2 regions of the Prochlorococcus sp. G4PB16 genome follow, and region 1 is predicted to be linked to the other one. Evidence: predicted binding sites of a transcription regulator. Region 1 holds the regulator's gene; the other holds the start of a gene.
The links. The regulator NtcA, encoded in region 1, controls nitrogen genes in cyanobacteria. The targets are predictions, from matches to a motif close to GTANCNNNNGNTAC.
Positions count from the first base shown of each region.

Region 2: AC6EIZ_RS02900 (DUF4278 domain-containing protein) is a predicted target of NtcA. The motif match lies at 12,582-12,595, and genes of this name have one in related genera.

Region 1 is NZ_CM186289.1:1,690,878-1,706,038, forward strand. It holds gene ileS (isoleucine--tRNA ligase) at 1-444, shown strand, start outside; gene AC6EIZ_RS09525 (DUF3177 family protein) at 483-1,094, opposite strand; gene trmB (tRNA (guanosine(46)-N7)-methyltransferase TrmB) at 1,367-2,011, shown strand; gene AC6EIZ_RS09535 (thioredoxin domain-containing protein) at 2,090-2,647, shown strand; gene thyX (FAD-dependent thymidylate synthase) at 2,644-3,282, opposite strand; gene dcd (dCTP deaminase) at 3,285-3,878, opposite strand; gene AC6EIZ_RS09550 (cob(I)yrinic acid a,c-diamide adenosyltransferase) at 3,879-4,475, opposite strand; gene ntcA (global nitrogen regulator NtcA) at 4,844-5,521, shown strand; gene AC6EIZ_RS09560 (DUF3084 domain-containing protein) at 5,576-6,505, shown strand; gene AC6EIZ_RS09565 (RuvC family protein) at 6,502-6,939, shown strand; gene AC6EIZ_RS09570 (DUF3146 family protein) at 6,923-7,180, opposite strand; gene pth (aminoacyl-tRNA hydrolase) at 7,191-7,802, opposite strand; gene AC6EIZ_RS09580 (TatA/E family twin arginine-targeting protein translocase) at 7,864-8,079, opposite strand; gene psbH (photosystem II reaction center phosphoprotein PsbH) at 8,113-8,310, opposite strand; gene AC6EIZ_RS09590 (photosystem II reaction center protein I) at 8,681-8,809, shown strand; gene AC6EIZ_RS09595 (DUF3769 domain-containing protein) at 8,891-10,909, shown strand; gene AC6EIZ_RS09600 (3-isopropylmalate dehydratase small subunit) at 10,912-11,526, opposite strand; gene leuC (3-isopropylmalate dehydratase large subunit) at 11,560-12,963, opposite strand; gene AC6EIZ_RS09610 (competence/damage-inducible protein A) at 12,987-14,279, opposite strand; gene glyA (serine hydroxymethyltransferase) at 14,266-15,161, opposite strand, start outside.
Region 2 is NZ_CM186289.1:460,734-475,894, forward strand. It holds gene AC6EIZ_RS02770 (high light inducible protein) at 1-47, opposite strand, end outside; gene AC6EIZ_RS02775 (high light inducible protein) at 67-273, opposite strand; gene AC6EIZ_RS02780 (hypothetical protein) at 405-605, opposite strand; gene AC6EIZ_RS02785 (type 1 glutamine amidotransferase) at 638-1,369, opposite strand; gene AC6EIZ_RS02790 (non-structural protein (NS2)-like protein) at 1,377-1,547, opposite strand; gene AC6EIZ_RS02795 (hypothetical protein) at 1,783-2,028, opposite strand; gene AC6EIZ_RS02800 (hypothetical protein) at 2,444-2,590, opposite strand; gene AC6EIZ_RS02805 (inward rectifier potassium channel) at 2,776-3,060, shown strand; gene AC6EIZ_RS02810 (hypothetical protein) at 3,100-3,576, opposite strand; gene AC6EIZ_RS02815 (hypothetical protein) at 3,923-4,129, opposite strand; gene AC6EIZ_RS02820 (hypothetical protein) at 4,136-4,339, opposite strand; gene AC6EIZ_RS02825 (hypothetical protein) at 4,389-4,571, shown strand; gene AC6EIZ_RS02830 (hypothetical protein) at 4,630-4,800, shown strand; gene AC6EIZ_RS02835 (DUF1499 domain-containing protein) at 4,987-5,385, shown strand; gene AC6EIZ_RS02840 (hypothetical protein) at 5,540-5,920, shown strand; gene AC6EIZ_RS02845 (hypothetical protein) at 6,523-6,819, shown strand; gene AC6EIZ_RS02850 (hypothetical protein) at 6,833-7,090, shown strand; gene AC6EIZ_RS02855 (hypothetical protein) at 7,420-7,707, opposite strand; partial or broken gene AC6EIZ_RS02860 (DUF1651 domain-containing protein) at 7,902-8,083, opposite strand; gene AC6EIZ_RS02865 (hypothetical protein) at 8,197-8,379, shown strand; gene AC6EIZ_RS02870 (hypothetical protein) at 8,558-8,734, opposite strand; gene AC6EIZ_RS02875 (hypothetical protein) at 9,521-9,745, shown strand; gene pip (prolyl aminopeptidase) at 9,836-10,786, opposite strand; gene AC6EIZ_RS02885 (hypothetical protein) at 10,887-11,108, shown strand; gene AC6EIZ_RS02890 (hypothetical protein) at 11,231-11,548, shown strand; gene AC6EIZ_RS02895 (hypothetical protein) at 12,078-12,218, shown strand; gene AC6EIZ_RS02900 (DUF4278 domain-containing protein) at 12,322-12,498, opposite strand; gene AC6EIZ_RS02905 (DUF1651 domain-containing protein) at 12,734-12,997, opposite strand; gene AC6EIZ_RS02910 (hypothetical protein) at 13,000-13,215, opposite strand; gene AC6EIZ_RS02915 (hypothetical protein) at 13,790-14,002, opposite strand; gene AC6EIZ_RS02920 (hypothetical protein) at 14,682-14,834, shown strand; gene AC6EIZ_RS02925 (TIGR01548 family HAD-type hydrolase) at 14,861-15,161, shown strand, end outside.

The DNA of each region.
Region 1 (15,161 bases):
AGAGGATGGCCTTTAGCGCCTAAATCATGGAGAAATAGTAGCTTTGATTGCCATGTTATTGAACTCCGCAAACTCAGAGCTGTTATTAATCGGATGTTGGAGAGTTGTAGAAATAATCAAGAGTTAGGTTCTTCTTTGGAAGCATCAGTAAGGTTTGATATATCTGATGTAAAAGTTCAATCTGCTATTGAATGGTTGGCTCAAAGTGAATCCAATAATGTTGATGTATTAAGAGATTGGTTCCTAGTTTCATCTTTGCAAATTGGAGGTGAGCCATGGCCTGAAGTTTTAGTTAGTGAGGACAATGATATTGGTTCTGTTGAAATCGCAAAAGCAACCGGATTTAAGTGTGAAAGGTGTTGGCATTATGAAAATGAAATGAGCAAAAATGAACAACATCCCAATATTTGTAAAAGATGCGAAAAAGTAGTTTTAGCCATATAATAGATAACAATTTAATCTAATATTATAGTTATTAGTTTTTAGAATTTACCAGCAAAACGACCATTCTTTGGCAATTGGATAATCAACCATTGAAGTAAACCCATTAAATATAGTATTAGAGCTAAATATGCAAAAAATGTCGCAAATCCTTTGCTCCAATTACCATCTAAAACAAACCTTATTATTGTTTTTGTTGTAATGAATGAATTAAATGGAATCTCTCTCCAAGTATCACAATAATTTTCATTAATTGAATTTAAACATCTCCAACTAAATAGATGAAGTCCAGTATTTAGTAAGCACCAAAAAGATAAGCTCCATCGCCAAATTCTGGTAGTTAAAGCAATTGGTTTATAAACAGGCATTTCATCAATTTCTGCATTTAGATCACACCAAAACCAAACTGAGCTAACCATAAGTATTGGTGCAACTAATGAAATTAATTGACCTAACTGGCTCTCAACACTAAGAAATAAAAGGTTTATCGCATAAAGACTAGAAACTTTCCAATAAATTGATAAAAGTCGATCAATAGAGCTTAAATTTGATCTTTTTGCCCAAACCAATAAAAATAAAGGTAACCCAAACGCGAAGGTAGCCGCGATTCGATATGAGAGCCAAATTAGAATTTGGAATTGAATTTCAGTCAAAAAAATTTTTTATTCATATTTATTATCAACCTTAATGGATTCTTTTTATATGTATTCTTAATTATTAAAGTTTTTTTCTATATTTGGACAAACAATCACTCTATCAATCAACAAAGAGCACAGATCGGTTTATGATTATCTAGAGACAAAACAAGATAATTAATATACCCCAATTAAAAATTTATAAATTGCTTGCGTTTAGACTATCTTCTGAAAAATTTAGTTGAATTGCTAATATAATAATCTGATTTATTCATATCAGCTTTCATTCTGTGAGACAGCATGTAAATCCTCTAAGCAAATTTTTTCAGTTACCATTATCACTTCCAAGTAAGAATGTTCTTTTTCGGAAATCTCATTATCCAATTCATTTAGATATTGGATCTGCAAAAGGTGAATTTTTGATTGAATTAGCAAAAAAATATTCTGACTGGAATTTTGTTGGGCTTGAGATAAGAGAACCTCTTGTTAGCTTATGTGAGAAAAAAAGAAAGAAATTAGAATTGAATAATTTAAAATTTTTATTTTGTAATGTAAATGTCAGTCTAGATGAATGGTTGTCAGATTTAGATTATGGTCAATTAAAAAGAGTCTCTATTCAATTCCCGGATCCCTGGTTTAAAAGAAAACACTTTAAAAGAAGAGTTTTAAAAACAAATCTTTTAAATTCAATTGCTAAATCTATGAGTGAGGATGGAGAAATATTTATTCAAAGTGATATATTCAAACTCTTTGAATATATGACCAATACGATTGATAAAAACAGATATTTTAATAGTAAAGATTTAGGAGATCAAAGATTCATTGATGAGAATCCTTATAATGTTAAAACAGATAGAGAATTATTTTCACTTAAGAAAGATTTGCCAATTTATAGAGCAATGTATATTAGAAATAATCTATTATTCATTAATTAAATGAATTTATAATTGATAAATATGATATGTTCCAATTTAAAGTTTATGTATATAATTATTAGTATAAATTTTTAACTCATGATTAATAAAACAAATGGAGATGAAGATCTTGGCTTCCTGCAGAAAATTCTTTTAGTTTTTCTAAGTCTTTTTTTAGTTGCTTCACTATTCTTTTTCCGCAGTGGATTTAAAGCAAGTAAAATGCTTGATCAAATGGCGAAGAAATCTCTTGAACCAGATATAGCATTGTCAAATGGAAAACCCACGGTAATTGAATTTTATGCGGATTGGTGCGAAGCTTGCAAAGAAATGGCTCCTTATATGATTGAAGCTGAACAACAAAATTTAAATAAAATAGATATAGTTTTGCTTAATGTCGATAATTCTAGGTGGTTAGATTTGATTGATAAATATGAAGTCAACGGTATTCCTAAATTAACTTTTTTTGACGATAAAGGTGAATTTAAGGGTTTTTCATTAGGAGTTAGGAAGTATAGTGAACTTAATGAAATCTTTCTTGCTTTAATTAATAACTCTGAGTTACCATCTTTAACTAAATTTTCAAATTCTAGTAACTTAATTTCTAAGAATAATAATAATAATATTAGACTAGAAGGTCCCAGAATTCATAACTAGTTTAGCCAGTTCAAAGCGGATGAAACCACTGGATATTGTTGTGTAAAAATATTTTTACATTCTTGGGCTATGTCCATATGTTCTTTTTGTGTTCCATGTCCAGTTCTTAACTTTATGTAATGAATCCACGATCGACATGATCCTGTCATGTAAATCCTTGTTGGGGTGGCAAGTGGGAGTACAAATCTTGCACATTCTTTTGCAATTCCAGCTTCTAACATCTCTTCGTAAAGTTGTTTATTCCTCTTGAACTGTTGCTTGATTTTTTCGTTAAATGTATTAATAACTTGTTCCGGTAAGTCTGAGATGGAATTTTGTCTGTTTTTATTGTCTTGCCTTCTTAATTCTGGTATTGGAATTTCTCCTAATTGCCTGCTATCGGCATAGCGTTGCGAGAATTCTTGAAAAGTAAATGATCGATGTCTTAATATTTGTGCTGCAATTCCTCTAGTAGTTTCTATTTGCAAAGTCATATAAGCTTGCTCAAAGACACTCCAATGTTCATTTTTAATGCAATAACGAATTAATTTAGTAAAGTCATCATTTTCCTGATTTTTTGGATTACTAACCCTGGCAATATATGCCATGCTTTTCTCAGCGTCTGGTGTAAAAGTTATTAATTGAACAAAACCCATTCTTAAACCTTTGCTAGAGTTACTCTTTCTTGTTGATATTGATATTTTCCCTTCCTATCACTGTAGGTCGTTTCACAAGGATCTCCCTCAAAGAAAAGCAATTGACAAATACCTTCATCGGCATAAATTCTGCAATCTGCTCCGGAGCTATTACTAAATTCAAGGGTTAGATGACCCTCCCAACTTGCTTCAGCAGGTGTTGTATTTACAATTATTCCTAAGCGGGCGTAAGTGCTTTTACCAAGGCAAATAACAGTAATATTTGGTGGTACCTTCATTTTTTCTAATGCAACCCCAAGGCCGTAAGAGTGAGCAGGTAAAATAAAATATTTACCATCCTCGTCTTCTTTTAATTCTGTAGGTTCTAAATTATCAGGATTAAACTTTTTAGGATTCATGACTGTGCCAGGGACATGCCTAAAAATCAAAAACTCTTTAGAAGAGAGACGCAAGTCATATCCATATGATGAGCAACCAAAGCTTAAAACAGGTGATTTTTCTGATTCAGGTTCAAGATGTCTTATAAGCTTTTCTTGAAAAGGTTCAAGCATTCCTAAAGAAGCCTGTTCAGAAATCCAACGATCGTTTTTTAACATTTAATTGCAGCGTAATTCAGTAATTTGATCAGCCATTTCAGTTACTTTAGGCGGGATTGATGGCCCTGTAAGAATAATATCTGTGGATGATGGCCGATTATTGATCATGAAAATTAAATCATTTTCTTCAATGAAACCAAGGCTAATAGCCATTCCTATTTCATCAAGAACGATTTTATCTATTTTTTTTTCGAGTAAACGAGCTTTACAAAATTCCCAAAGTTCTTTTATGGCTTTTTCTTCATACTTTCTTTTTAAACATAAATTTTCTTCCGATATTTTTTCGGGTAAGCAGGTTTCAATGGCTGGTCTTAACCACTCAAGTCTTCCACAGAGATTTATCGCTCCATTGGGTCCTTGATTTACTCCACCTCTCAAAAATTGAGCTATTAAAACTTGGCTTCCTAATCCGGCCGATCTAATTGCCTCACTTAGAACAACAGAAAAACTACCTCTAAAAGTAGAAGTGTGGATTTGGAATTGACCTTGAGTTTCAACTAGTCGTAAAGGCTTTCTTCTGGGGCTAGGCCTTAGAGAAGTCTCAGTTGATGACGATGCCCCCATCTTTTGAGCATTAATGCTAACTCCTGCATTCATCTCAATTTTTATCAGGATGTTTTAAATTAATCTAGCGGTATAAAATTTCTAATCAACAAATTCAACACTATCTGTGGTGTATGAAACAACAATACTTGGTTCTCATTACTTTCAAGGTCCATAAATGATTCATGTGAGGACAAAAAATGTAGTTTTTAAATTTTTTTCCATAGCTCCTTAGGTTTTTGAGCGTCAAAAGATAGAATTTTCAGGTAAGTGCAGGCTTGGATTGGAGACCTAGCTTCAAAAAAGTCGCCATGGCTACATATCGTTTTTTATCAACTTATTAATGTTCTTTGAACAATAAATTAAATATGGTCACTTCTTATCGTGGCTTTACTCGTTTCAACAACCCAAGAAATAGCCCGATGGATGGTAATTCATCATCTTCTATACCGCCAAGCAAGACTCTCTTGGATGTAATTAAATCTCTTGACGGGGTTTCAACTGAAATCGTAGACAGGTCAAAAACTATTTTTTTTCCTGGTGATCCTGCCGAAAGAGTGTATTTAATAAGGAGAGGTGCAGTTCGATTGAGTAGGGTTTATGAAACAGGTGAAGAAATTACAGTAGCTTTGTTGAGAGAGAATAGTCTTTTTGGAGTTTTATCTTTATTAACAGGAAATAGATCAGATCGTTTTTATCATGCTGTTGCATTTACCCGTGTTGAACTTGTTTCTGCCCCAGCAACCTCATTGAGAAATGCAATTGAGCAAGATGCTTCAGTTGGATTACTACTTCTGCAAGGTTTATCAAGTCGAGTACTTCAAACTGAAACGATGATTGAAACCTTAACTCATAGAGATATGTCCTCTCGATTGGCAAGCTTTTTGCTTGTTCTCTGCAGGGACTTTGGTGTACCAGGTGAAAAAGGAGTAACAATTGACTTAAGACTTTCTCATCAAGCTATAGCTGAAGCAATAGGTTCAACTAGGGTAACTATTACACGATTACTTGGTGAGTTGAAAAGTTCCTCATTATTGGCAATAGATAGGAAAAAAATAACTATATTTGATCCGATTGCGTTAGCAAAAAGATTTAATTGAAGGCCATTACATACTAAGGTTTAGGAGGTTTGATTAATTTTCCTCTTTCTTGCTGTGACAGCCTGGCTGAAAATTCTATTAATCTTAATCCTAGGTGGAATACTTTCTACTTTAGGAGATCGTCTAGGTACAAGAGTTGGTAAAGCGCGTTTAAGTGTTTTTAAATTAAGACCTAAAAGTACAGCTGTTTTAATAACTGTTTTTACAGGTAGTATTATTAGTGCTATTTCATTTGCAACTATGGTTGCATTTGATAGAGATTTAAGGGTTGGACTATTTCAATTAGAGGGTATTCGTTCAAAGATCACTGAGAGTGAGAAAGAATTAAAAAAATTAGAAAAGAATTTATATGCTTTAAGAAGTGGAAATGTAGTAATAAGAAGTGGTCAAACTTTAGCAACTAAGACTATTAAAATAAACAAAAATATTGATACAAAAAAATTTATAGAAAGTCTATTGCAGCAAGCAAATTTTTATGCTTTTAACTTAGTAAAAACAAATCAATCAAAATATCGAAGAATATTATTAGTCCGTAAAGATGATATTGAGAAGCTGGAAAGTAAAATAGCTGATAATAAAAGTTGGGTTGTTAGTATTAAATCAGCAGGAAATATATTAAAAGGTGAGAATTATGTTTATGCATTCCCTGAAGTCACATTAAATAAAATCATTACAAGACAAGGAGAAGTTATTGCCTTAGAAAATATATATTTATCAAATTCTGATTCTGAATCTATCAGTAAAAAGATCAATCTTTTACTTGCTTCAACTTTGGCTGAGGTTAGGAGAAGAGGGTCATTAAGCTCTGATTTGAAAATCAATGCTAATCAAATTAATAATTTAGGTAAATATCTAGTTAGTAGAAAAAGTGGAGATTTTAAAATTATTGCGAGGGCCCTTGATAATAGTCAAAGTGCAGATAAAGTTTCAATATCATTAGAATTACAATCTTTAGAAAATGTTTTAAGAAACAAAACTAAATGAGTTTTTATATATCCATAGATCCTGGGAATAAAAAGTGTGGCTTATTATTAGCTGATATTAAATCTGGAAAAATCATTGATGCAGGAATATCTTCATTAAATAAGTTTTCTGATTTAGTATCATTTTGGAATGAAAACTATAATATTAATAAAATAATAGTTGGTGATGGAACTAATTGTAAGTATATAGAAAAAAAATTAAAACAAAAAAATATTTTTAATATTAAATATGTTAATGAAACAGGGTCAACACTAAGGGCAAGGTTTAGATATTGGGAGATTTGGCCTCCAAATTATTTCATTCGTTGGCTTCCAAAAGAAATGCTCTTCCCTCCTGATAATCTTGATGCAGTTGTCGCATTGATTTTATTAGAAGATTATTTAAAATATACATTCATTTGGCCTAATAAATTAGATATTAAAATTTGGCCCTAACTGTGAAAATGTAATTTCCACCAGACTCAAGTTTATAATCCGCTTTTACTAAGTAACGCTCTAAAGCATCTTTTATTAGCGCTCTACCAAGTGGAGGTTCTATAAAAAGTTGCCCATGATTGAAAGCCCAAATAAAATTCCACTCAAAATCTCCGGCTCGAACAATTCCTTCAACTTTTTTTTTATTAAAGCACTGCTTGTGAATCTGAAGATATGCAGTAGTTGATGGTTTGGTATTCATTTTTCTGAAGTTATAAATTTTCAGGTTTAAAAGAATTAAGTCGAGTAGAAATCTTGTCCCAATTATTAGAAGTAATTAAATCAAAACAACTAATAATTTCCTGAATGATGTAATTTAATATTGTAAATTCGTTTTTTGAAAAGCTACCTAAAACGTGCGAAACAGTTTTAGATTTCCTCTCTTTTTGAATTTCACTTGGGGGGCCTATCCCAATCCTTAATCGCTTAAACTCAGTAGAGCCAAGATGATTGATAATGCTTTTTAATCCGTTGTGCCCTCCTGAGCTACCTTTAGAGCGTACTCTGATTTTCCCAAGAGGAAGATCCATATCATCTACTAAGATTATCAATTGATGATTTTCTAAATTAAACCAATCTTTTGCTGAGCGCACCGATTTTCCACTTCCATTCATATAAGTATTAGGCATTAAAAGTCTAGTTTTATTAGCACCTAATCCATATGCGCAAGTTTTGCCGAAGAGTTTCTTGCTTTCACGAAAATTGCAATTGTTTTGACTAGCTAGTTGCTCTAAGACCATAAATCCTACATTGTGACGGGTTTTGTTATATTCAGCTCCAGGATTACCTAAGCCAACTAATAATTTCAAGTTATCGGGCGACATACAAATAAAAAATCGTTCTTGATCCTAATGATTGAGATATATCTAATTAGTTTTGGATAAATTAATTTTCTTTGTCCAAAATGTTTTCATTTGAAGACTCGTCTTCTTTCATGGCATTTTTGATTTCACGTTCGAACTCAGTAGAGGCGCTTTGCAGACCTTTAAGAGTTTTTCCAATAGTTCGCCCAAGCTCAGGAAGACGTTTTGGACCAAAAATAACAAGTGCTAATCCAGCAATAACAGCTATTTCGGGCAAGCCAACCCCAAAAATATTCATGGGCGAACCACTAGTATTTAGAATTTACTCAACTCAGCCATTCCAGTCGACCGAAAATCCTTGTAATAAAAGTGACTGGTTATAAATTTGGAGCATAATAACTAAGAAAATCAAAAGTAAAACTCCTATAAAGGCCATTACTGGTACAGCTCCCCAACCAGGAACAACCTTTCCTTGTCCAGAATTGCCAATAGATTTCAGCAAAGATCCAAGTGCTGTTTTTTGTCCCATGTCGTTTCTCTAGCTCAGATTTGTATGAGTCCCGCTATTGTATGGGAACTTGTCCCAAAGGAGAAGAGACTGTAGAAACTTGTGATGGAATGTCCTAAAAAAAATGATATTTGAGAGATATGTTCTGAAATAAATTGAAAAACTAGGAAAATCAAAAAAAAAATAAAAGAAAGTTATGGATTTTTTTAATTTGAATTTGAATCAATCTTGATCTTTTTATGAATTTCCCTTGGTTTTATTGGCTTTTCTAGCTTTATTACCTTGATCTTGATTTTCTCTATTTCCAAAAGTCTGTAACACCTTTGTTTTTTTGATTGGAGTTATTGACTTCATAGGATAGGTTTAAGCTCTATTTAGATAGTTCGTATTCATGCTTGCCCTCAAGATTTCCGTCTATACGGTCGTCTTTTTCTTTGTCGGGATCTTTTTATTTGGTTTCTTGGCAAGTGATCCAACAAGGACACCAAATAGAAAGGATTTAGAAAGTCCTCAAGACTAAAAAATGACAGGCTAATTACTGGACTAAGAAAGTTCCTGTAATTTCTTTATTAGTTATTATCTTTTCGTCGGCTTAACTCATTTGGCGGCGAAAGAAAGATATTTTTTGCTTCTAAACCTTTGTTTTCTAGGGTTTAATACTTTTCTGTCTCTATTTGAGATAGCTATTAGTGAAGAGAATAATTATGTAGGCAATTTACATAAAGCTGAACATTATGACTTTTCTGTTGGTACTTTAAGTAAAAGCAGTAAAAAATCACCTTTAGAAAAATCAAAAGAAGAAAATATATTTTTAAACTTAAGGATTTTTTCTGATAAACAATATGATTTTGATCAGAATATTTATTTAGCAGAGGGTAATGTTAAGGCCATTATAAATGGAGGGGTCTTAAGATCAGACCTTTTAAAATATGAAAAATCAACTGGTATTTTATCTGCGGAGGGAAATATTAGATTCAGCAAGGGACGTCAATATTTTAGAGGCAATCAATTTCAATTTAATTTATTAAATAAAGAAGGATTTATTAAAGAGGCATTTGGGATATTAGATATTAAGAATGTATTAGATGATTTGAGAGTTGATTCCAATTCTGGAAATTCTATTGAGGAAAAAAAATCGATAAATAAATTTAATGGAGAAAATTCTTATGATGATGGAATTGAATTTTCTTTTGGAAATATTAATCTACCCCAAAATAAAATCACTAGATCAAACAAATCAATAGGTTCAATTAATAGTTGGAGATTCAAGTCTGATTTAATAACAATTCAAGAAAATGGTTGGAAATCTAATAGAATAAATTTTACAAATGATCCTTTTGATCCACATCAAATTTCTTTTGAAGGTATAGATGTCATTGCAGAAGAGGAGGGAGGTGAATTACTTATTACTTCTTCTAAAACAAATCTAATTCTTGAGAGTAGAACTAAAATCTTCCTAGGTAAAAGATCATTTGGAGGGAAGAAAAAAAAGAGAAATAAATTTGATTTGATAATAGACGGAAAAGATCGAGATGGTCTAGTCTTGATTAGAAGAAGTGAAACTACAAGGTTTAATAATATAAAACTTGATTTTCAGCCTCAATTTTTAATTAACAGGGCTATTTTGGGTAAAACAAATAGTTATAAAAACAACAAAATTGAAGATAAAAAAGATATTAGTTTTTATGATCTATTTGGTATGAATTTTAAACTTAATGCACATTATAAAGATTGGATATTTTATAGTGATAATGATTTAAGTACTTTAAATTCAACTAGGTTTTTTAGTGGACTAAGACACTCATCTTCTTTTGGTAAGGATTTTAAAATGCCTCTTTTAGAAGATGTGAATTTTAATATTTTTACTACTTATAGATCTAGAGCTTGGAATGGCTCAATCGGCGAGACTGAAATAAAAACTGCATATGGTGGATTTATCGAAAAGTCTTATAATTTTAAAGCTGGTGAAGTATTAAATAACTTAAACATAGGGCTAGGAACCGCTAAATACGAAGCAGAAAAACTTGAAAATAGTGATATGGCGAGTCTTTGGCGATCTAGTATTTTTTCTTCTTTAGATAGTCAATATCAGATATGGAAGGGGAATAAAAATAATCTTGATGAAAAGAAATATACTCTTTTATCTCCTGTTTTAATTTACCCTGAATTAGTTTTAAAAACTAATATAAATGCAGCCTTTTTTCAATATGAGGATGGTAATAATCAGGGCTTTCTCAAGTTTAGTCTTGGTCCCGAAATTAGATTAGGTAGATTAGAGAATAATTTTCTTGACTTTACAAAACTTTCTGTTATGCCAGGTTTGAAAATTAAATCTGGAAATAGTCCATTTAAGTTTGACAATGCAATTGATTTGAAAACGTTAAATATAAGTTTAATGCAACAAATATATGGGCCAATAATTTTAGATATTGTTTCTAACTTAAATATCGATAAGAGCTCAGAAAAATATGGTGAATATTATGATACTAAGTTAGGTCTTTTATGGCAAAAAAGAGCATATGAATTTGGAATTTACTATCATCCGAATACTTATGGAGGGGGGGTATATTTTCGTCTAAATGGATTTAATTTTGATAATTCTGTAAAAGAAGTTTTTTAGATTTAAGATTTAAAATGGTTCAAATAAGGTAGATTTCTGACTGTATTCTTGATGCTTCTCTCTGCCTCTAGTAGTTGAGAAGTCGCATCCCATTTTCCTGATATAAGCATCTTGTAGGCTCCTTCTTCTATATTTAGTTTTAAATTTTCTATTTGGTTAGAAAATGTAATTTCTTTAAGATTAAAATCCCAAATTTGTTTCGGTTTTTTATTAACTAGATTTTGTAATTTATTTATTTCTTTTTTCGATGCTGTTAAACATGGTATACCCAGTGCAAGGCAGTTTCCATAAAAAATCTCTGCGAAGCTTTCCCCAATGATTAATCTTATTCCCCATCTCATAAGAGCCTGTGGTGCATGCTCGCGACTTGAACCACATCCAAAATTATCATTAACAATAAGAATATTAGCTCCTTTATTTTGATCCAGATCAAATGGGTGATTACCTTTTAGCTCTTTTCTATCATCTGCAAAGACTTGTTCTCCTAAAGCCGAGAAACTTACACATTTGAGAAATCTTGCAGGAATGATTCGGTCGGTATCAATATCGTCGCCAATGATTACAAAACTGCGACCTTTGATTGATTTGATCTCACCTTTTGGGAACTCTTGTTTCATTTATAGATAAGGAAGTTATTTTCAGTTTTACTCTTAGAGTAATTTTCTTACATCAGTAACCTTTCCGTTTATTGCAGCAGCAGCAACCATAGCTGGACTCATCAATAAGGTTCTTCCACTAGCAGACCCTTGCCTACCTTTGAAATTTCTATTACTTGAGCTAGCGCTTATTTGTCTTCCTTCTAATTTGTCTGGATTCATTGCTAGGCACATTGAGCAACCTGGTTCTCGCCATTCAAAACCTGCTTTAAGGAATATCTCATCTATTCCTTTTTGCTTTGCCTCCTTAGCAACCTTTTGGGAACCAGGCACAACGAATGCTCTGATTCCAGTTGCGACTCTATGGCCTTTAACAATTTTCGATGCCTCTAAGAGATCACTTAATCTTCCATTTGTACAACTACCTATAAAGCAAACATCAATTGATGTTCCTTCTATGGGTTGATTTGGTTCTAGGTTCATATATCTGCATGCGTCTTTAGCTATTTGTTGTTCACTTTCTGGCAGCCTTTCAGGATTTGGGATTTTTTCTTTGATTGAAACACCTTGACCAGGAGTTATACCCCAAGTAACTGTAGGTTCTATAGATGATCCGTCCAATTGAATCTCATCATCGAATTTAGCGTTTGAATCACTCACTAAACTTTTCCACCAATTAATAGCTCTATCCCATTCTTGACCTTTGGGAGAATATTCTTTCCCTTTAAGATATTCAAAAGTAGTTTCATCTGGATTGATATATCCACATCTAGCTCCTCCCTCAATAGCCATATTGCATATGGTCATTCTTCCCTCCATTGAAAGTTTTTCTATTGCAGGCCCTGCAAATTCATACGCAAATCCGACTCCTCCTTTGACTCCTAGAATACGAATTATATGGAGAATGAGATCTTTTGCGTAAACTCCCTTTTGCAATGAACCATCTACCCATATTCTTCTAACTTTTAATTTTTTCATTGCCAAACTTTGACTGGCCAGGACATCTCGAACTTGACTTGTTCCAATACCGAATGCGATTGCTCCAAATGCTCCATGGGTTGAGGTATGTGAATCTCCGCAAGCTACCGTCATCCCAGGTTGGGTTAATCCTAATTCTGGAGCCATAACATGGACTACTCCTTGAGAATTGCTTCCAATGCCATGAAATTTTATTCCATGAGATTTGCAGTTTTTTTCTAAAGTAGTGAGCATTTCCTCTGCGAGAGGATCAGTAAAAGGACGCTGCTGGTTGACTGTTGGAACTATATGATCAACTGTTGCAACTGTTAGCTTAGGGAATTTGACTTCAAGGTTTTTTTCATTAAGAGCAGAAAAAGCTTGAGGACTTGTAACTTCGTGTATCAAATGAAGACCAACAAAAAGTTGCGTTGATCCACCAGGTAGTTCTTTCACCTGATGGAAGTTCCAAACTTTGTCGTAGAGGGTTCCAGAACTCAACTTTCAAATCCAATAATAAGGACTCATCTTTCCATGATTATAGATAAACGTAATCTATCAAGAGCATTTAAAACGCTTAATTTTTGAATATCTTCTCTTGTCTTATTAGATCCAAATTTTTCTTCCCATGAGATAAGGGTATTTGGGCCCTTGATACAAAAATTGACCAGTCCAACTGGTTTTAATTCGTTTCCTCCAGTTGGTCCTGCAATTCCACTGACAGATAAAGCCCAGTTAACTTTGAATATATTTTGGATACCTTTTGCCATTGATTCGACTACTGGCTTTGAAACTGCACCATAGGTATTAATTATTTCTTCAGGGACACCTAATATTCTTTGTTTGATTGAATTATTGTATGCGATGACGCCTCCATGGAAAATTTTAGAAGATCCAGAAATTCTTGTTAATTTAGAAGCTATTCCACCTCCAGTACATGATTCTGCAACAGCAATAGTTTCTTTCCTTTCTATTAATAATTTAAGTACTGATTCTTCAAGAGTTTCATTATCTATTCCAAAGCATTTTAATCCGGTGATTTGAATTAATTCTTTTTCAATAGGTTTTATCAATCTATTAGCATCATCTAAATTATTTCCTTTGGCTGTGATTCGAACCTTTACTTCCCCAGTGTTAGCATAAGTAGCAACAGTAGGGTTATTCTCTTTAAGTAAATGTGCAATTTTATCTGCTAGTAATGATTCACTTATACCTGCAAAATGTAAAACTCTGCTAGAGATGATTTTTCTTGAGAAATTATTATTTATTAACCATTTACTGGCCTCATTTATCCACATTTCTTTTAATTCACTTGGAACTCCAGGGAAAGTAAGTATTGTAAAATTTTCTTTTGGGCGCCATATTATACCAGGAGCTGTACCTAATTGATTGTTTATAATTTTAGCACCTTTAGGAACTAAGCATTGCTTCTTTTGGCTTTCAGATAATTTACCATCCTTAACTTTTAACTTGTTTTTCAAGTCCATCAAAATATCATTTCTTAATTCTAGAGGTGTTTGAAACGCGTCAGAAATTACCTTTGTTGTTATATCATCTGGAGTTGGTCCAAGCCCACCAGTTGTTATTAGAATTTCAGATCTATTAGATGCTTCAAGTATTGCTTCTTTTAACCTGGAAGGGTTATCTCCAATAACAGTTTGTCTAAAATGTGTTACTCCTAAAATTGCTAACTGCTTTGCTATCCATTGAGAATTAGTATTTACAATATTTCCTAGAAGTATTTCACTCCCAATGCATAAAATCTCTGCTCCAAATTGATTTTTTTTTGTAATAGTAATCTTCTTAGATGTTCTCACTATATAAAGGAAACTTATTACAAAGTTCAGATACTTTTTTGATTGACTTTTCCTTTATGTTTTCATCATTTGGGTTAAGCAGTCTGTCTGCGATGATATTACCAACATCTTCAAAGGCTTGTTCATTAAAACCTCTAGTAGTAAGAGCTGCTGAACCAAGCCTTAGCCCACTAGTAACAAATGGTGATTCTGGATCAAAAGGTACAGTATTTTTGTTAGCAGTTATTTTGATATCACTAACTAATTGATCCGCTATTTTACCTGTCATACAAATGCTTCTTAGGTCAAGAAGAACTATATGATTGTCAGTTCCTTTGCTTACGATTGAAATACCTCGTTTTTGAAGTTGATTGGAGAGAACTTGCGCATTAGAGATCACTCTTTTGCAATAAAGCTTGAATTCGGCTTGAGAAGCTTCTTTGAATGCCACAGCCTTAGCAGCAATTACATGTTCTAAAGGACCTCCTTGGGTCCCTGGAAATACTGCTTTATCAAGTTTTTTCCCTAGCTCTTCATTGTTAGAGAGAATTAATCCGCCCCTTGGACCTCTAAGTGTTTTATGAGTCGTTGTTGTCACTGCATCACAAAAGGGGACTGGACTTGGGTGAAGTCCGCTTGCGACTAAACCAGCGATGTGTGCTATGTCGGCTAATAAATACGCATTTACCTCATCAGCTATTGATCTAAACGCCTGGAAGTCAATTTCCCGTGGATACGCAGAGAATCCACAAATAATTAGTTTTGGTTGATTTGCAATTGCTTTTTTTCTGATTGCATCCATATCAAGCATCTGGGTAGTTTTATTAACTTCGTAATGGCATGTCTTAAACCACTTGCCACTGACATTTACAGGTGAACCATGTGTGAGATGTCCTCCATGAG
Region 2 (15,161 bases), 740 kb from region 1:
GGTCTGCCGATGCTTCTTTCTAGAATTGTTTTGTTAGATGGTTGCATTTTAGTAGTTGTTATTGGTTTAGAAAATTCCAGGGATGATTTGACCTGTTGTGAAATAAGCACCTAAAAGGCTAATCATGCCGATCATTGCCCAACGGCCATTGGTCTTTTCTGCTTCCTCTGGATAGCTGGTGTAGTCCTCTACAAGCTGAGGCTGTGTTTCACGGCCAAAGATGTTTTGCTTGCCGTACTCAGTGATTACTTGAGAAGAAGGTGAACTTGTCATTACTGGGGTTGTATCAATGTGAACAAATGTAAAGTATGTTTTTTTTTAAGGGAAGTACGGTCTGGTACGGCTTACTCACATCATGAAGATCTTAAAGTCGATTTTCAACAAAACAATTCCAATTGAGATTACTAATGGATTAAATATAGAATTGCTAAATCCTGATTAGATTCTGCGACTTTTCTTCTTAAAAAGGTTAATGCCTCATCATTCATACTTGACTCCGCAATCATTTTTTCTGCTTCGTTGATACCGTGCTCAAGATTTTTTATTTTTAATTGAAGAACTTCCCTATCTTTTCTGCACTGCGCCAGTGTGAAGTCATCTATCATTTAAGTAAAGGCAAAAGTAACTAAAATTTTTTTTAGCTTAATAGGTCAAATAAAATGTTTAAAAACTCCAATCTAGAATCTAATGTTTTGTGACCAAATTCTTTTTGTTGTTGTTTTAAAATGGATTGACCGTCTGCCCCTAATGCTGAAGAAATAAATTTATGATCTTCTGAAATCCACGTATTCACCATCTCATCGTCAATCTCAACGTGAAATTGTATCCCAAAAGCTAATGGACCAATACTAAATAATTGCTCCTTACATCTACAACTACTAGCGATAAGCTCTGCAGAATTAGGCAATAAAATTCTATCTCCATGCCAATGCAAAACAGGGAAAGGATGTCTTAAAAGTCTTGTCAATTTAAAGTTATCATCTACTGATTGAGGAAAGATATTGTCCCACCCTATTTCAGCTAATGGTTGATGGGATACCTCCTCCTGAATCATTTCAACATCACCACCAGCTGCATAAGCTAAAAGTTGAGCACCCAAGCATACTCCTATCAACCCAACGCCTTGATTTAAGGCTTCTTTTATTAGACCAATTTCTTCAACTAGCCATGGATAAGTTGAAGTACCAATGTCTCTTATACCCATAGGTCCACCCAACACCAAAAGTAAATCTCCATTCCTAAGTTCTGGAAGAGAGTCTCCTAGATCCAAACGAAAAGTACAAACACTAAATCCTCTTTCCTCAGCCAGTTTGACAAACAATCCAGGCCGCTCGCGTTCTAAATGCTGAAGAACAAGTAAACGACTCATAAATAAATTAAAAGTCTACATTTTCATTTGGCGTGAAAACCGAGCAATACAACTTGATAAACAGCTCTGCCTCAACTTCATCTTTACCCTCATATTTGAGTTTAAGGTCTTTAATTGCGAGTAAAGCAGTTTTCTCTTTCAACCTATATCTTGCACAAGTATCTAGAACTTTAAACATTCGGGTTGTAACTGCTCCCGAAGGAGTGTTTAGGCCTAAAAAGACAGTAAAAAATAATAGATATTTCATATAAATAATTCAATCATCTTTTTTAGATAAAGCTCTAGAACGTTGGAACCATTTATTGCTTTTATACAAAAGGAGAAACATTGTCGACAATAGAAAAAAACTAAGCGCTTCTAAATAAATAAAAAAATGATCATTCAAATTCATATTTTTCTTAATTTACATTTGATTAAAGTTGCTTGAGTTCTTCATCTGTTAATGAGCAAAAACCACCTGAGCATCTTTCAGATTTATTTAAATCTGCAACGGACTCCGAACCACCGATAGTTAAATTATGATTTGACATTTTATAAAATTTCTCGTGAACAGAATCACTAAACTTTTTTTCCTTCTCATTCTCTAATTCGCACGGATCAATGTTGTCATCAAACCACTCATCGTATTGAATATAATTGGGCTTTGTATAATATGTCATATACCTAGACTAATACGACATAGGAATAAATACCACCCATTTAAGTTAAAGCTAGTTTGGTTGTTTTTCAACAAGTTCCTTAAGATATTTCTTTTTGAGTAGCTTTTTTCTCTCTTTCAAGAACCTTTTTAATTGTTGTAACTTCAAATCGATCGGTAAAGATATTCAGCAGATTCAATGTACATCAAAGTTATTTTGATGGCGTGCATTTTGGAGAACTTCATTTGCTTCAAGCTTTTGAATTTTGGATATATCCAAATCAGATATCTCCAACCCATAAAGTTCAGAGATCTTAGTCATCCCCAAAGCTTCTGCACCTGTCCATGCTTCTGCTAATACCGACCAGGTTTTTTGAAGGATTCAACTCCCAGATTATCGTTTTTAGCTCTTTTTTTATCTATCTCCACAACTCTCTTTAGCCACTCCGTAGACAGGTGACTTTTAATCCGTAAGAAAACAACCTCCAATATTTAGTAATAAGACTTTTCCATTGCTTTTTATATGCCCATTCAGCTTCCTTTTGCGCCTTTTTTGCAGATTCAGTTGTAATCTCCACACTCATTTTTTCTTTAATGAACGTGGTACTTTCTTATATTATAGTTATCTTAGTTAAGTCTTAAAGAATGAAATTTGAAAATCAACTCGTAAAAAAATAATTTAAATAAGTGCTATCCTCAAATCAAATGACTTTTTACAAACTGCTCTTTCATTAAACTTATGGTTTTGTCGATTACACTAAATTGAAAAATGTCTTTAGAGCTTACAGATTTAATCAAAGATTTTATAGCAACAAACCTCCTATCAAAAGTTGAACTAGATTTCTTGGAGAGTGAACTGTGGGAGACCCTCGAGCATATAGATGAAATAACTTCCTTAACCTCTGCTCCAGTAAATATTTCTAAAGAATTGAAATTAAAAGATGGTTCATCATGGCAATTATGTTGTGCAGCAGTACTTGATGATGCCAGACCACAAAAAAACTCTCGAACAGAACAACTTAGAAAATTAATAGAAAAATTTTCTCTCCAATAGTTATCCATTAAGATTAAAATTTTACCAGAGATTTAAATCTCACTTATTAGATAAAATTATCTTTCTTAATTTATAAAAAAACATTCCTGTTTTTTCATAAAGATGTTTTGGTTCTTTTTTAAGTTCTAAATCATATGGATTGATAAAAATAGTCAACAATATTCTAAAGGCAGTATAAAAATTTTTACTAGATTTTATATCCTGATATTTTTCATTTCTCAATTTATTAATTATACGCTTATCTAACAAAGCCTCAAGAGAGTTAAGGGCTAAATCTTTCTCCCTTTTACTGATTGTAGATAACAAAACCATTAATCCTTTTATTGATGAATCATCTCCACTAATAACGTTTTTAAGAACACTTCGATAAAGATTCTCCCATTTATAAGGTTCGTTCCTAAAAAGGTTAGAAGCAGGTTCCTTTGAATTAAGCTTTAATAGTCTCTTGTTTTCATCATTCTCGTCTTGAGCAGAATTCCAATATTCATACAAAGGCGATGATTGAGCGATATTCATGTCTGGTTAGTGAGAATGAGAATTAAGGAAAATTAGAAATTACATTTACTTGGGTATGCATTTTTACATCAGTATATTGCATTTTAAATATTATTTCACAAGTGTATAAGTCTGTTTAATTATGTGCTATCAATTTCAAATCAGATGAAAATACTGTTCCTAAATCAATATTTGAACCCCTTCTTTTAAGTAGTATTAATAAATGAAGAATAAATAATATAACCAGAAGTACTTAAGTCCATATCATATGGGTGAACATAAACTTTTTTTTCATCCACAATTTCATAGTCAAAAATAAAGAATTATCTATATGTAGTAGTTATAAATCACAAAAAGAACTCAAAAACTACGCACAAAATATTTTTGCAGTATTATTTATTCCTATTGAAAAATCATCAATATTTAGATTTAAAGCCTTTAAGGTTTTTGCGGCATCGATTTTACCGGCCGCAAAACTTTCACAAACGGAACTAACTTGATCAGTTCTTGATGCTTGTATTTTTGAGGGAAATAAAAAGCAAAAGGATATAGGTAAAACAAGAAGTAATTTCATTTTGATTTAGCTATTTTGAAAAGTTTTCTCCAATAAATTCACTTGAGCTCGGTATGCGTCACCTTTAGAACCACATAATTTCTCATGATCCGTTAACGGAATCCAAGACCAATCAAGTCTTACAGTTAAAGACCAGAACATAATGATGTGACCAATTGAGAGGATGGGCCAATCAAGACCAATAAATTCGGAATGAAAAACAGGATGCATTACTAAATCAAACAGAAACTAAAGAACTAACTGTTATGAACTTGCCAGGATGGAAAGAAGAACTGGAGAGTTACAAACCATCAGTTTTAAAAGGCTAAAACTTGTTGAGGTAACGAGATTCAACACAAAAGACAATAACAAAATAATAACCACCTCTACTCTTGACAAATGGATGGTAAAGGTAGGGACAACCAGCAAGAGTGATGTAACGCAAAAAGAAAAAAAACCTTAAAAACCAATGCTTACACTTGATTTCGTCCTAAAAAAACAATGATTTAAAATTTTATTTAATGAGCGGCGACAATTTGCTTGGAGAACAACCTCTAAAGTTTTACTCAGAAGAGGTAACTGAAACCAAAATCGAGCTAGTTCATCGCTTACTAATACTTAATGCTCAAAAAAATTCAATAGTAGATTTAGATAGAAAACACAAAGAATGGGGAAATGAATTAGCAAGTTAAAAAATTACACAGATGGTTTTAGAAAATTCTTTTTATCATTAAGTATCCCTAATTCTTTTTCAAGCTTTGATAGATATAATTTCAAGTCAAAAATCCCTAAAATCCTAGAGTAAAATCACATTTAATTTTTACCTAAGATATATTAATTTGTATGGTTTAAATTTATCTACTAGATCTTTTGGATCAATGATTAATCGATTTTTAACTTTCTTCTTTTCAATTCTTGTTGTTCTTCTGATAACCCCCCATAAAGCAAATGCAATAACAACTGATCTGCCAGAGTGTGTTGTCATAACTCACTGCGTGAGAGAAGACTTTAAAGTAAATGATTTAGAAAATGCTTTTAAAAAAGCAACCAAAATTGTCTCTGAAACAGCCAGAACAAAAATAGTCGAAAAAACTGATTCATTTATTCATGCAGAAGCGAAGACAAAATGGAGAAGATATACCGATGATCTACTGCTCAAAGCCATTCCAGAAAAAGGTATTATTCAAGTCAGATCAGAATCAAGAGTAGGAGTTGGAGATAATGGAGTGAATCAGAAGAGGGTTGATGATTTTGCTTATCGTCTAATGACAGAATGAGACATCACTAACTGATACACAAAAAATCCATTTCAAATACCCCTGTAAAATCATTGATTTTGAACATAATAAATTTTTCGATTAAGTTTGTTTGCGAAGGTATGGCTTAAGGAGAAAAAGTAAGTGAATTTTTATACAAATTGCTTTTCTTTTTATGCTTCTAGCAGCATTTGAACCTGGTAGAGAAATGGCCATTGCCAACTTTTTCCTAGCCATTTTTTGTCTGTTTACCGTTGCCCTTCCTTTCTTACTCATCACCCGTGGAGACAAAACAGAAGCAAATCGGGACTTCATTGCAGCAACAGTTAACCCATGGTCTCAAGTTGTTAAAGAAGCTGAGCTAACACAAGTGGTTCTGTCTGAGATTAGCTCATCAGTAAAAATGGAACCCAGTCTAGAAATAGCTTCCGAGCAAAATATCGAGCCAAGCCCAGAATCAGGAAACGTTATTTCTTTAGAGATACAGGGAAGTGATGAAATGGATGAGTCAATAACTCAAATATCACCAGAGGAGGAAGAACTATTAGCTGCGTGAGAGATCAAATCACTACTAGTAAAATCTGATCGTAAGACGATTAAAAAGGGGCCACTTAAGCCCCTTTTTAATGATAGTTTTAACTTTTGGATTTCATCTGATTCACATATAGAACATGAAAGTGATTATTCACCTTTTCACTAGCACTATCTATTCTTAGTATTCCTCTCTTAATGCTTAACTCTCTTTCTAAGCTAATTCTTTTATCCCTGGGAAAGTGTCTTTCATGGACACATCAAATGTTCCTTTAAACTTATCGAAGGTATCTTCATACTAAATTGCCAACCAAAGTATTAGTCTTGAAAGTATAAACCACAAACGCAAATGTCATTGACAAGGGATTTTGATATAGTTCATTTAAATATCTATCAACTAGCGAAGCATACTATGAAGCAAAATAAATAAAAAAACTCATTTCCAATGGTTTACGAGTAAAAAGAGAGGTAGAAATAATCTGATTTCTTGTAAATATCATTTTAATATTTGATACGTGCTGCGTGTTTGGGTTCCACATATGACATTGCATATAAGTAGGTTGTGAAGATTAGCAAGATCGCCATTATGAAAATATGAAACGCTTATTTCCTCTATTCTTAATATCCTTGGTTCTCTTATTATCTTCAGTCATATCAGTTAATGCTGAGACGGAATTTGAGATGTATTTAATTGATTTTTATCAAAAGCAAGAGAAAGCAAGCAAAATACTAAAAGAAATTGAGACAGATTTAAAAGATGGATCCAGAGACAGAGTTTGTGCAAGGCAAAGAGAAGCTGCTACCTATGGAATCGAAGCTACGGAGTCGTTGATTAAAGCATTTAAAATAAATGGTTCTAAAACTGAAATGGAGAATCTTCAAGCAGGCCTAGATAAATGGAGAGAGTTGAGGGACTATTGCTAACAACTTTTCTCTTATGAAATCAATGAATTTATTAATTATTGTTTTTTTTATTTGCGCAATTTGGCTCATAAGAAAATTGGCATGGAATGTAGAAGAGGGAACCAATGAACAAAGAGAACGGAATCCAGAGTTAAATACAAAAAACTTCGACATGCATGAAAGAAGACTTGATCAATTTTCAAAGTCAAAATATAAAAACCGTATGTTCTATATCGGGGCTGATGGAACTTGCTACTATTACTCAGCCACTGGAAGGAAAATTTTTTGCTAATCATGAAATATCTCAATTTGTTATTGCTGCTTTAATTGGAACATCTTTTTCCCACTTCTTGGCTCGTTTAATAAATCCGGTATAGACTTTAAAGACGGATTTGAACCAAAAAGCAAAAGGGCAAAAAGAAATAATAAATTGTATCTTCTAGAGAATCAAAAACTTTGTGCGTATATCATTTAAAACTCAATGAACGCGGAGGCGGCAAGCATCTGAAGTATTGCCACAGCCAATCACAATGAAAATAATCAATCTACTTAAAACGAAATGAGGTAAATAATTCACATGAATAAGCACCTGAATATTTATTAATCCCAGATTAATCAGTATTATTTACTTCCTACTCCAGTAAAAACAAATCCATTAAGAATACAGAAATCATAAGCAAAAAGCTTTAAAACTTCAGGCATCTCAATCCATTTCATTTCCTCAATTTTATTTAATTGCTCTGAACTTAGATTCTCTACTTTAGCATATTCCTCCATCATCTTTGACCAACTATCAGAATAAATATCTACGTAAAATGCCTTTTGATTTTGATCAAAGAAATTAATTTTATCTTGCTTTGTACTAACTTTTTTAGATAGTTGCTTATAGTATTCAATGTCCGAAGTCATACTTATTTGCTTATTTAAAAATCTAATCTAAGAAATAAACTTTTAAATAGTGAGGAGATGTTCAAAATCTATACATTAAGTAGCCTGCGAAATCAAACTTTGGACTGATTTTTTTCGTTTGAAGTAAAAAAAATTAAATATAAAAACTAACTTACCTTGGAAAATCTGGGACTTCATCATTTTGATTATTAATCCTACTGTGGGGCAACACGTCTCCATCCAGTTGACAATAATTCCCTCCATAGACCTATCGCCAACTCTCTTCTCATCCTCTTTCGATTTTTTTAAGTGGGGGTCCATTTGATACAAGCCTGCCCCTCTCAATCCAAACCTTAGGGTTTTGATCCCAGCTCTCCCAATCATATCGAAACCTCAATATCTACTGTCCATTTACTTCCCTAATCCAACCATCCTGTTTATATGATCACCCAGCAATAGAACAAGTGTACCATTGAACGTTATTGGTATTTTTAGTGTGCCTTTTTGGGTGTGGCTTTATTTTTTCGTTTAGGAAGAGCCGTCATATCAGCCTTAGGAATGCTGAATGGAGTAAACAATTTCATGTTGTTAGTAAATCAATTTCGTATATATGTTTTAAGTCATCCAAAAGTTCAATGCATGGGTGAAAGTACCCTAAAACATTCGCATTGCACTACAACATACGATTTATAGGCTAACCAATTTCTTTAAACGCGAAATTAAAATGTCTATCCATACCATGCAATCATGTTCAGAATTTTGCTAATAACAGGTTCTTCATCAATTTTTAAGGTGTCAGAAGAAAAAAACGGATTATGAAAAAATCAAAATTGGGTTTGACCAGTTATTAAATTATCCTTGACTAGAAACTTTAAGCAAAGCAAGTCCAATCTAGATTTCGATGATTTGTTAGGAATGGAGCTGGTGTACAAACCTCCTCACCGTCTGGTGTTACATAACACCTTTCAATGCCCCAGCTTCGTTCAATAATTTTCACCTCAGTTGAGCCTTTCGGTAAAGGAGGTGCAGCAAATTGAGGTCTTGTCATATAGATATGCAACTAAACTTTTTTAGCTACTGAAAAAGATTTATCAATCGGTAAATTAATCCATTGACATTGAATCAAGTACAAAAAATACAAACTTAATAAAAGTAAACTTGAAAGCTTAAGGTGCCTTGTGTTTGAGAGTTTTTAAATGTTAATGGAAGTTGGCATCTAGATATCGAACTTTTAAAACCAACTCATTGACAGCCAATCATATAACTCTTCTCGTGAAGACCTTCACTAAACAAGTAATTGCTCAGTTCAAATGCAAATAATCTCACTGCTAATAAAATACCTGAAATAGCCATGAACTGGCTTTAGCTTAAAAGGCGAAGAATCAAAGCCGTTTCAAAAGAAAAATTCATTTTATTAAATGAAAAGGAAATTACACCTCTCCTCTAATAGCTTTAGTCTGAAAGTGAGTCAGAAGTTTTTTTACAAAGAAGCGAAATAAAAAGAATAAATATTAACCAAGAATCTGAAGAAGTTGGAAATACTTAATGATAGCAATATCTTTAACAGTTGATCTAAGTAAATTATCTTTTCTTGATTCTTTCTCCTCTCAGAGTTGACCAAATAAATTTTCAAAAAAAAAATAGACCTCAAATATAGATTTAATTTGAGTCTCCATAAATCAAAAGAAGCGGATTAATAAAACTTAAATCACCCGAAGGATTAACTTTGTTTACATATTTAGGTGTATTTTTTACATACAAATCACAAACAAACGAGTCGAAAGAAAATACGCGGTTTTTTTTTATAGGGTTCAAAAACAATCCATCAAGAAAAATGCAAGTAGATCTAAATGAACTAGCAAATTCATACGAGGTCGTTCCCGTATCTCTTAGTGATCCTTTTAAATCTTTAGTTGCCGAACCTTCCACGATGGAGGTACTTAGATTCATACCCATTATTGCCTTCATTGCTTTAATAATTACAGCTGTATGGAGACAGGGTATGAAGTTCCCAGTAAAAGCTATTGGCGATTTAAACAAAGACAACAAGCAAGAATAAATCAACAAAAGGATTTAAAAGATTTTCTTGTAATTCTAATAGCTGTAGTAAAAATTAAATAACATTAGCTCAAGTAAAAGCTACTGATGCTTAGAGGTTAGAGGAGGAATTAGCTAACTCATTAGTCAACTCAATTAATTTCATAGAAATTCCAATTTCTTTCATTGAGTGTCCTGCACTATCGATTACATAAAGTTTTGAAGAGGGCAATGATTTATTAAGATCCCATGCACTTCTCATTGGACAAACAACGTCATATCTTCCCTGAACAATCGAAACAGGAAGATCTTTAAGCTTAGCAACATTATTTAAAATATAATTTTCTTCTAAAAAAATGTTATTAACAAAATAATGACATTCTATACGGGCAAAAGAATCTGAAAAATTATCATTTGCAGCTTTTTTAATGGATAATTCTTTTGGCATGAGAAAGCTTGTTGACATTTCCCATCTCGTCCAAGCATGTGCCGCTTTGGATCTTTCAGACCTATCTTGACTGGTTAATCTCTTATAGAAAGCATTAATCAAATCACCTCTCTCATTTTGCGGAATAACAGATTGATAAAGATCAAATTCTTCAGGGAAAATCTCACTTGCACCTTTTTGATAGAACCAACTTAATTCGGTTTTTCTGCACAAAAATATACCCCTAAGAGTAAGACTTAAGATTTTTTCAGTGTGCTGAATGGCATAAACCAAGCTTAATGTTGAGCCCCATGACCCCCCAAAGACATGCCATGATTCAATTTTTAAGAATTGTCTTAATTTTTCAATATCTTCAATTAAATAATGTGTCGCGTTTTCTTTTAACTCAGAATGAGGAGAAGATCTACCGCACCCTCTTTGATCAAATTGAATAATGTTGAATTTCTTTGGGTTAAAATATCTTCTATAGGAAGGACTACTCCCACCCCCGGGGCCACCATGAAGAATCAAGACAGCTGATCCATCTGGATTGCCGCTTCTTTCCCAGTAGATTGAGTGAAGATGGCTCACTTTTAACATCCCTTGTGCTTTAGGTTCAATTTCTGGGAATAACATTTTTAATTAAATTTTCGTCTTTTGCTTTTGAGACATTTAATTCAAATCAAGCATACATAACAAAATTAGCTATAAAGGATTATTAAAAAGGAATTGATCAATGCCTAAGAAAAATTGGCTCAAAAGCTTTAGGTTAAATATTCATGCCCCTGGAACAGGCTTGGCCTTGATAATCTTGGCTTTAACTCAAGTACCAGTAGGAATAAAAAATGCAGCAGAAGTTGTTTGTATAGGTCAAACTTCAAATAAGATTTGGAAATCAGAAAAGAATCATTCGGATGCAAATATGCTTGCAGTGCAAAGATGCAATGGAAGAAATTAACTGGAATAATAATGTGTTCGTCTTCAAGCAATATTAGATAAAAAAACAAAAAATGTAACGTTGGGCTAGAACTTGATTTTTTAAACGATAAAAAGGTAAATATTTGAAAATTCTTCTTTTTTATGACTTCAGCGCTAAAAATAATCGATCAAGAATTAGCTCAGTTTGGGTGGGTTGAGTCAATAGCAACTAATTCAATAAGTGATTTCAAGTCACCCAAGATAGATGTGGGAGAACAAACGACTAATGAAAAAGAATCTGATCTCATAGACACATTCATATGTCATTTGATCTTTTATGTGGTTTTTTGCTACTCCCTATTTCTATATATTTTTATTGACCTTGGTTTTGGTTTCTTTTTAAAAAATAAAGTGAATACATTGTTTAAACTCCAAAAACAATTTGAGCTACCTTCCTTTATCAGTCCTCTTTCCAATTAATTAGACTAGGATTTTCCTTAATCAAATTATTTGGGTATTCCTTACTATCGCACTAACTTAAATTATGTATTTAGATAAGAAAGAAGTAATCTGCTAACGGTCTGAGTCTGCACAGACCGTTTTTTCATTTTTAGAGGCAATATTTCCTCGCCAAACTATCAATATATTTCTGAAAAAAATGAAGGGGTAAATGCTATGAAAAGCCCATAGAAGAGGATTACTTCTGTCTGGCTTGGTAATAGATTTTACAGCATTTTTTATCTTTATTTTCTAGATTTTTTATTACTACAAAATCAATTAGAAAATAAGCAAATCAATTGTTTATTTGAATGCTAAGAACCACAAACTATATTTCTTAACTGAATAAGGCTAAACATAGGCTTTACTCCAATAATTCTTTTCTTTGATTCGTTATCAAATAATAGCTAATTATACTTGAGTAAAAGCCGAGGTGTATAAATCAAGCAAGATCGATTAGAAAATACATATACCGATATGGAGGGTTATGAGACTAAGAACTCCTTTCAACATGATCAAAAATGCATTAAGTGATATTCGTACAATGCATGACTTCTCTTACACTGTTCCAAGTGAAACTAGAGATGAGTTTTGGAACAAAGAATGTAGTAACCATCCAACAGCATCTACATGCAAAATTTATGAGGGCTGACAATAATCAACCTTGATTGAATTAATGGCTTTTCAATCCATGAAAAAATAATCTAGGCAAAAAAATGGCCCTGCCTCGCAGGGCTTTAGAAAAAAGTGATTAACTAATGCCGATAGCAATTACCGCGATAAGCCAATTGGGTATTTAGCTCAGACTTAGCATCGCTTCTGCACGTGTTGTAGTGATTACGCCTGTAAGTCAGCTCAACACATTCTTTTTGTACTTTTTGCTCTTTGTGCTGAACATAGTTATGTCCGCGATAAAGAAGAGTTGTCATCATCCATACTCCGAATGTTGATTTAAGTCCCCGTTCCTTGGCTTAAATCGAGATGCGGCTCGCCATGTAGCAAGTTGAACGTTTTTGTAGCGTTTGCTACAAAAACTATTATCTTAGGCATGAATGGTGTATGTAGTTCATCATGATACAAAACCATCTAGTTGTATATACTCAATTCTCAAAATCATTTTTTGACAATATCACATTGAGAGATAATTCGGCTAAATATTTTTAAGCATTAAGAGGTCTCCCATAAGGGTTGCTTAGAAACTTCCCATTCTGTTTCCACTGACGACCTCCATAGGTATCTTGCTTTTTCATAAGTTAACTTCTCACTTTCATGTAACTGAACATGAGGAGTAATACCGTGGAGGAATCTGAGCCTGCAGCTAGCGTAGTGAACCCTAATAAAAACAGTTCCGTTTTCATCAGGGTGTTTATCTTTAAAAAATCTCATTGCCCAGACTCGATCTTTTTTTACAAGCCATCCTTCATCTTGCATTTTCAGTAGGAGCTTGGGTTATCTCTTTTATGCTGCCGTGCCTTAGAATGACAACTATCCTGTGACCAACGATTTTTCACAACTTCAAGGAAATCAAATATGAATTCATCTGGGCAATCAAGTTCATCCTGCAATTTATCTAATTCATCAATAAAGAATTCGAATGTTCTACTTATTAAACCTGACTTTTGCTTTTGGGACGGAATCCATTTGTCCATAACTACTAAAAATAATCAGCCAAAAAATAGTTAAACTATTATTGCAGAATATAATTAATAACACCTATTGTTAGGATCGAAAAAGGAAAGAATTAAGAATAAAAGCTTAATATCAGTAATTTTATTAATTACTGTCTTTGCTAAATGTTCTTAAAAAATAAATCAAGTCGATAACATAACCAGGAATTATCTATACCCTAAAGGTCGGTTTGTTTAGGAAGGGCAAACTAGTTCGAGTAAAAAGAAGGAAATCCCCCCAAAACGTCAATTAATTCAGGATAAAGAAGATCTATGAAACGCTATTTATTATTTTCCTATCGGCTTTATTTTTAACAGCTATGAATGCCAAGCCAAGGTTTTTGGTGATCCTTCAAAAAAGCACTTAAGGAATAGAAAAAAAAATAAAAAACATGTCGCAATGCGAGGAACAAGGCAAGCAATACACTAAAAGCTGGGGTATTCCTCGTTACTTGTGTTTAATTGGCAATTAAAAACTTTACAACAAAATGCCTTTTTGTTACAACTGCATAATTAACTTGCTGATTTTTGATTAGTAGACGAATTGAAGTGTGGTTTAACAACAATCACAACCTTTTCCGCCTGTAACTACATTATCTTCAAAAGTATCAGCAATATCTCGAAGCATTAATGCAATAAATGAAGGAGGACATTGGAGTTCACTAGCATACTTAGCGTATTGCTGAGCAGTTCCCTGCATTGCTGGAATAATAATGTTAACGATTTGTTCTTCTGTGGGTGACCACTTGGTTTCGCATTGTTCAGTCAAAGTTTGCAGTCAAGTAACAACAAAACCATAAATGTATTTTACAGGGAGTCAATGTATTAAATCCATTTAGCAATTGCTCAAGCATTTGATCAAACGACACCTAATTTCATTCCACTTTTTACCTTGGCAAGAATTTTATCGTCTAAGTCATTGTCTGTTTGAAGAACTAGCCACTCAATTGCATTGATAATAAAAGCTTTCATTTGTTTCTTGAAAAATTTTTTCAACATCAAAAACAGCACTGGCTTAAGTATTAAGAAAAGGAAACTAACCATTGCATTCCAGTTTATTCAATATGGTTTTACATCATATTCTCAATATTGGTGTAACCACCCCAAAAAAATATGCATTGCACTACGACATGGAACACGTTTGTTGGTTAGATTCATCTTGCCCTTACGGTTCAAATCATGATTACTCCATATCACTTAATTTTATTTGCAATCCTTTTAGTAATTACTTCTGCTTCAATTTTTCAAATGTCCACTGCGGAGCAAAGCTGATGACATCATTTTTCATAATTGCATTAGCTGGTTATTTCTATTTGATGGCGTGTTTATGGAGAGATTTAAGAAGAACCAAAACGAATTGAAATTTACTTAATATTTCAATTTTCAAAATTGCTTGATAACTTCAAAGAAGACTCAAACAAAATCTTTTTCATTATCCAGTAGAATAAATGAAAAACATTACAAGATTTTCAGCAATCAGTTTACCTGCGATAATTGGGATGGGAATTGCCTGGATCGGCAATCGAGTTATTAAAAATGAAAAAGGACTTAAAGATCGTGAATTAGAGCTTAAACTTCAACTAAAAAAGAGATTCAATTGAACATTTTTAATTAAAAGTAAAACTCAATGATGAATAATATTGGCCTAATTTTATTTGATATAGATGGGGTTATTCGTGACGTAACCAACAGCTATCGATTGGCTATCCAAGAAACTGTAAATCTTTTTAGTGGATGGAGACCCTCGATAGAAGATATTGATTTTATAAAAAGTGAGGGGTGCTGGAACAATGATTGGGATTTGAGCTTAGAAATGATTAATAGACATATACAAAAAAACAATCTTTCTTTTTCAGCCCCGTCTAGAAAAATATTAATTGAATGCTTTGACAACTTTTATTTTGGTGGAGATCCAAACCATGACTCTA